2 regions of the Luteibacter sp. HA06 genome follow, and region 2 is predicted to be linked to the other one. Evidence: predicted binding sites of a transcription regulator. Region 2 holds the regulator's gene; the other holds the start of a gene.
What was found. The regulator FliA, encoded in region 2, starts transcription of late flagellar genes. The targets are predictions, from matches to a motif close to TAAAGTTTNNCNNNCNNNGGCCGATAA.
Positions count from the first base shown of each region.

Region 1 (3,409 bases), 180 kb from region 2:
AGGCGTTGATCGACTGCAGCCACGACGGCACGGTCGAGGCCTGGTTGAGCGCGACGGTATAGGTTTCGCCCAGGGTCGTACGCAGTGCGTCAGACGCCTTGCTCTGTGCGTCCGCCGTGGCGAAGCGCGCCAGCAGGCGGCTGGTCTTCGTATCGACATCGATCGCCGAGGCCGGCGTCTTCGCCGTGGCGAGGATGCCCTCGACCTTGGTCTTCAGTGCTGCGTCGACCGTCGCGCCGCGGTTGCCCGAGATCTGCACCGCCGGCTGCGGCGGGAAGACGTTCGGCAACGCGTAAACGATGCCGAGCAGCAACACGATCACAACCAGCGCGTACTTCCAGCGTGGAAAATCACTCATGCCTTGCCATTCCATGAAAAGCGGCCACAAGCGGCCGCGGCTGACGCCATTGAGACAAAGCTCAGGACTTCTTGAGGCTGCCCTTCGGCAGGACCTGGGTGATCGAGCCCTTCTGGACCTGGACAACGGTACCCGGGGCGATCTCCACGCGGACGAAAGACTCACCCACGTCCTCGATGCGGCCGGCGAGACCGCCACCCATCACCACTTCGTCGCCCTTGGCGAGCGCGGACAGAAGGTTGCGGTGCTCCTTCTGACGCTTCATCTGCGGGCGGATCATCATGAAATAGAAGATGCCGAACAGCACCGCCATCATGATCAGCGGCGAGAGGCCCAGTGCCCCACCCTGGGGGGAGGCGGCGGGAGCAGCGGCCTGTGCAATGGCGGCGAAGGTCGGAAGGCTCATCGTCAATTCTCGCAAGTCATGGAACAGCCACGGAAAAGCGGCTGCTCACGTAAAAAGATCGTGGATTATGCCACGCACCCCGGCGCTTATGTACCGCGCCCCGCCAAGGCTTGGGGGCGCCGTGTAGCGGCCGCAAGCCCGCTGGGTCAGCCGTCGACCTCGGCCTTGCGCCGTGCCGCATAGAAGTCGGCGACGAAATCGTCCAGCGTCCCGGTCTCGATCGCGCTGCGCAGCCCGGCCATGAGCCGCTGGTAGTGACGCAGGTTGTGCATGGTGGCCAGCTGGCTGCCGAGGATCTCGTTGCAGCGGTCCAGGTGGCGCAGGTAGGCCCGACTGAAGCCGTTGGCGCAGGCGTAGCAGTCGCAATCTTCTTCGATAACGCGGGTATCCATCGATAACTTCGCGTTACGGATGCGCAAAGTGCCCTCGCGGGTAAAGAGGAAACCGTTGCGGGCGTTGCGGGTCGGCATGACGCAGTCGAACATGTCGACACCGCGACGCACGGCCTCCACGATGTCCTCCGGCCGGCCCACACCCATCAGGTAACGCGGGCGGTCCTTGGGCAGCATATGCAGCGTCAGATCGAGCGTATGGTTGCGCTCGGCTTCCGGCTCACCGACCGCGAGACCGCCCACGGCGTAGCCATCGAAGCCGATCTCGATCAGCCGCTCGGCCGAACGATGGCGCAGGTTTTCGTAGGTGCTGCCCTGGACGATGCCGAATAGGGCATTCGGGTTCTTGAGGTCGTCGAAGGCCTGGCGCGAGCGCTCGGCCCAGCGCAGGCTGAGCTCCATGGAGTCCGAGGCGACCTTCTCCGTCGCCGGGTACGGCGTGCACTCGTCGAAAATCATCGCTACGTCGGAATCCAGGACCTTCTGAATCCGCATGGACTCCTCGGGCGAGAGGAACACCTTCGAGCCGTCCACCGGCGAGGCGAAGGTCACGCCTTCCTCGGTGATCTTCCGCTTGTGCGCCAGCGAGAACACCTGGAAACCGCCGGAATCGGTAAGGATCGGCTTGTCCCAGCCGATGAACTTATGCAGGCCGCCGAATTCACCGACGATCTCCAGACCGGGGCGCAGGAACAGGTGAAAGGTGTTGCCGAGGATGATCTCCGCGCCCGTGTCGAGCACGTCGCGGGGGGTCATGGCCTTGACGGAACCATAGGTGCCCACCGGCATGAAGGCCGGGGTTTCCACGGTGCCACGGCCGAATCGGAGACGGCCACGCCGGGCCGCGCCATCGGTGGCGAGGAGGTCGAAAGGAAGCTGGGTCATCCGCCTATTCTAGCGTGGACCCGTCGCCGGAGCTCCCGGCAGCCAGAGCGTAACTCTGGGGGAGCCGATTCATCGGCGGTCCGGCGGCAGCCGGCCCAGCCCCCGCCCTAAAGTTTCGCAAGATTCCGCCGATCTCCTAAGCCACAGGAGCGCGTCCAGCCGGATTCGCCCAGGCCCTCGGGAGGACCTGCCCTTGATCATCCAGCCGACCAGTATCGCTGCCCAGCTTTGGGCTGGCGCGGTCTCCGGTACGACCGCGGCGGCGGATACATGGCGCGTGGGTACCCTGCTGACGGCTCGGATCCTGGGGCAGACCGATATCGGCAAGCTGCTCCTCGACATCGGCGGCCTGACCGTCGAGGCGGATGCAGCGGGTACTTCGCTGCCCCAGCAGTTCCAGGTTCGTGTCCTGACTCAGGGCACCCAGCCCCAGCTCGAGGTGATGCCCGGCAAGGTCGACGAACAGGTCGCCATGCAGGGCCTGCGTGAGCGGTTGCCCCTGCAGAACGGTTATGCCCAGTTACTGGGTGTGCTCTCGGCGCTGGCCAGCCGGCCGATCGCCCGCACCTTGCCTGCGCCGTTGCGCGCCGCCCTGGCCACCCTGGAAGCCGCGATCAGCAAACCGGACGAGGTGAGCTCGCCACTGGGCATGAAGGAAGCCATCGCGAAGAGCGGTGCCTTCCTGGAAGCCCATCTCACCGATCCAAAGGAAGAGACGCCTGCCGCCGACGACTTCAAGGCGGCATTGATGTCGCTTCGTCGCGCGCTCGCCGATCTGCCGGCGTCCCGACCCGCGCCTCGTCCCGGTGCCGACACCCCGCCTGCTCGCCCCCTCAACGACACACCGCCGCCCCTCGCGCAACGCGCCCTCGTGGCCCAGCCACGCGCCGGCGTTCTCGCCGAGACAGCGGTCACCGAAGACAACGTCGACGAACTGGTCGGCCAGCTACGCGGCGATGTACGCGCGGCGTTGTCCCGCGTCGAGATCGGCCAGTTGGAGTCGCAACCCCAGTCCGGGCTGTGGATGATCGAGATTCCGCTGGCGGGCGTGCGCGGCTACGACGTGCTGCAGTTGCGGATCGAAGAAGGCAAGCCGAGCACGTCCGATCCGGAAGGAATGTGGACTGTCGGCTTTGCGATCGACCCGCCGACACTCGGCGCCGTGCAGGGAGAAATCCAGCTCCGCGTACCGCGTGTCTCGGTACGACTGTGGGCCCAGCATGGCGAGACCGTGTCGCGCCTGGAAACCGAATTCATGTCGCTGCGTCGGCAACTCGAAAAGAGCGGCCTGCAGCTCGACCACTTCGCCTGCATGCACGGCCTCCCCGTCCCGACCAGCGCGTACAGCGCGGTTCTCCTCGAAGCACG
Region 1 covers NZ_JBSSDZ010000001.1:1,159,015-1,162,423, reverse strand. The annotation lists gene secD (protein translocase subunit SecD) at 1-358, opposite strand, end outside; gene yajC (preprotein translocase subunit YajC) at 420-764, opposite strand; gene tgt (tRNA guanosine(34) transglycosylase Tgt) at 911-2,041, opposite strand; gene fliK (flagellar hook-length control protein FliK) at 2,235-3,409, shown strand, end outside.
Region 1: a site for FliA is predicted at 2,150-2,176, ahead of fliK (flagellar hook-length control protein FliK). Genes of this name have one in related genera too.

Region 2 (3,409 bases):
CAACCTGCGTGAGATGCTGGAAGTACAGCTCTCCACGCTGGCCTGGAACCAGATGGACCGCGAGCAGCCGCTGCGCGCCCGCGTCCTGCGCGAAATGACCCGCCTGGGTATCGACGGCGACGTGGCGCGTGCGCTGTGCGCCGAGCTGCCGCCGGGCATGACCTCCGAGCAGGCGCGTTACCTGCCGCTGGGCATCCTCTCGCGCAACATCCGCACCAGCGGACGTAACTTCGATACGGTCGGCGGCGGTGTCACTGCGCTGGTCGGCACCACCGGCGTCGGCAAGACGACGACGATCGCCAAGCTCGCGGCTCGCGCCGTCCTCCGCCACGGTGCGTCCAACGTCGCCCTGATCAGCGCCGACCAGTACCGCATCGGTGCTGGCGCGCAGCTGGAGCACTACGGCCGCCTGCTCGGCGTGCGCGTGTATAACGCCCATGACGCCGACAGCCTGCGCAACGTGCTTCTTCAGCTGCGCGGCAAGCACACCGTGCTGGTCGACACCGCCGGCATGGCCGGCAACGATCCCAAGCTGCAGCAGCAGTTCGACACGCTGCGCGCCACGTCGAACCTCCGCGTCTGCCTGGTGCTCGCCGCCAATGCGCAGGCGCAGGCCATCGACAATGCGATCCGCTCATACACGCCACTGTCGCCGCAGACCGCCATTCTTACCAAGCTCGACGAGGCCCCGCTGATCGGCGGCGCACTGTCGGCACTGATTCGTCATGCGATGCCCCTGGACTACACCACCGACGGGCAGCGCGTACCTGAAGATATCGCCTCCGCCGATGCGCGCAAGCTGGTCTGCCTCGCAGCCCAGTTGCTCAAGCAGCGCAACGAGGAGCCCGACGACGCCATCCTTGCCGATCGTTTCGGCACGGCAGCGCCCGCGCTGGCCTGACCGGGAACCCGCAGAACGTGACTACCGCAACCGCACACTCTTTCACGGCAGTGAACTCCTTCATGACCACACACGTCGATAGCACCCAGGCCGCCGGCCTCAACTGGCTTGACGACCGTCGCCCCACACGCAGCATCGCGATCGCGGGCGGCAAGGGCGGTGTCGGCAAGACCACCGTGGCGGTCAATCTCGGTATGGCCCTGGCCATGGGCGGACGCGACGTCGTCCTGCTCGACGCTGACCTCGCCATGGCGAACATCGACGTGCTGCTGGGTCTGCAGCCGACCCGTCACCTCGGGCACATGCTCGAGGGCGAATGCCGCATCGAGGACCTGATCCTCCAGGCGCCGCACGGCCTGAAAGTGATTCCGGCCACCTCGGGCGCGCGCCGCATGGCCCAGCTGCCGAACATCGAGCACGCCGCGGTGATCCGCGCGTTCGACGAATACCCGATCGCCCCTGAATACCTGATCGTCGACACCGCGGCCGGCATTTCCGACAGCGTGTCCATGTTCGCCGCGGCTTCCGATGAGGTGGTGGTGGTCGTGTGCGACGAACCGGCCTCGCTGACCGACGCCTACGCCCTGATCAAGGTCATGAGCCGCGAGTTCGGCGTCAACCGCTTCCGGATCGTGGCCAACATGGTTCGCCACGCCCAGGAAGGCCGCCAGCTTTTCGAGAAGCTCTCGCGGGTGGCCAACCGGTTCCTGGATGTCTCCCTGGATTTCATGGGGATGGTCCCGCACGACGAGTACCTGCGCCAGGCCATTCGCCGTCAGTCGGCCGTGGTCGACGTCTGGCCGAGCAGCCGATCTGCCGTCGGATTCAAGAATCTGGCCAGGTCGGTCGATACATGGGGTGAACCCGAACCCCGTGCTCAGGGTCGCATCGGCTTTTTCGCCGAGCGGTCCCACCTGGGAGGAGGGTTGCCACTGTGAGCGTTGCGACGGAATACCTTGAAGTCACACGGATTCCTGCAGATCAACTGGTGCGCACCCACGCACCGCTGGTCCGCCGGATCGCCTATCACCTGATGGGCCGGCTACCGCCGAGCGTGGATGCGAACGACCTCATGCAGGCCGGAATGATCGGACTGCTCGAGGCCGCAAGAAATTACTCGCCGACTCGCGCGGCCAGTTTCGAGACCTATGCGGGTATCCGCATACGTGGCGCGATGCTGGACGAACTGCGCAAGACGGACTGGACCCCGCGCTCCGTCCATCGGAAGTTGCGCGAGGTGGCTGAGGTAACGAGACAGATCGAAAATGAGACAGGTGGGGATGCCGAAGACGCCGAGGTGATGAAGCGGCTTGGTATCGACGCCATGGAATACAACCAGATTCTGGCCGACGCGGCGAGCGCGCGGTTGCTCAGCCTTACGGCGCCGGAAGGCGACGAAGGCGCAGCGATCGATGTCGCAGACCCCGACGCCGCAGGTCCGGAAGGGATCTTCGAGCAGGACGGCTTGCGCGATGCGCTGGCGCAGTCCATCGACGGCCTGCCCGAACGCGAGAAGCTGGTGATGTCGCTGTACTACGATGAAGAGCTCAACCTGAAGGAAATCGGTGCGGTACTCGGTGTCAGCGAATCGCGGGTGTGCCAGATCCATGGCCAGGCCCTGATTCGCCTCCGCGCTCGCATGACAGGTTGGAAAGAAAAGCATTGACGGCATTACGGTGCCGTCGCCGGTAAGAAACGCGCAGTCAGGCGGAGACGAGTTTTGGACAAGAACATGAAAATCCTCGTGGTGGACGATTTCTCCACCATGCGACGCATCGTCAGGAACCTCCTGGTCGAGCTGGGATTTACGAACACCCTCATCCAGGAGGCTGAAGACGGTACCGCGGCGCTCGTGATGCTGCGTGCCCAGCCCTTCGATCTGGTCGTGACCGACTGGAACATGCCCAACATGACGGGTATCGACCTGCTTCGCGCCATCCGCGCGGATGCCGCGCTGAAGTCGATGCCGGTGCTCATGGTCACGGCGGAAAACAATCGCGACCAGATCATCGCCGCCGCGCAGAGCGGCGTGAACGGCTACGTGGTCAAGCCATTCACGGCGGTCACGCTGAAGGAAAAGCTCGACAAGATCTTTGAACGACTCGCCGCGGCTGCGGGCTAAGGGAATGACGATGAACACCATGCTTACCGCCGGCCACGAGGTCGTTCCCGAGCTGCGCGAGCTGCTCGATGCCGATGACAGCGTCGCCTTCGAACAGGCGCTCGACCGCCTGCTGCGCAGCCGTGAACAGCACCTGTTCCTGGCCTTGGGCCACCTGGCGCGCGATCTCCACGAGTCGGTGCGCCGCCTCGCTTCCGACATCTCCAGCGATGGCGTGCCGGGCAACATGAGCGATGCGCGTAAGCACCTGCGCGACGTCCTCGAAATGAGCTCCCAGGCAGCGCACCGCACCCTCGACTTCAGCGACAAGCTGCGTCCGCAGGCACAGGCGCTGGCCAAGCAGGCCGACGAAGTGCTCGTGCTCGATCACGCTGATCCGTCCTTTG
Region 2 covers NZ_JBSSDZ010000001.1:1,335,368-1,338,776, forward strand. The annotation lists gene flhF (flagellar biosynthesis protein FlhF) at 1-901, shown strand, start outside; gene ACVWWJ_RS05970 (MinD/ParA family protein) at 964-1,839, shown strand; gene ACVWWJ_RS05975 (RNA polymerase sigma factor FliA) at 1,836-2,567, shown strand; gene cheY (chemotaxis response regulator CheY) at 2,622-3,023, shown strand; gene ACVWWJ_RS05985 (protein phosphatase CheZ) at 3,034-3,409, shown strand, end outside.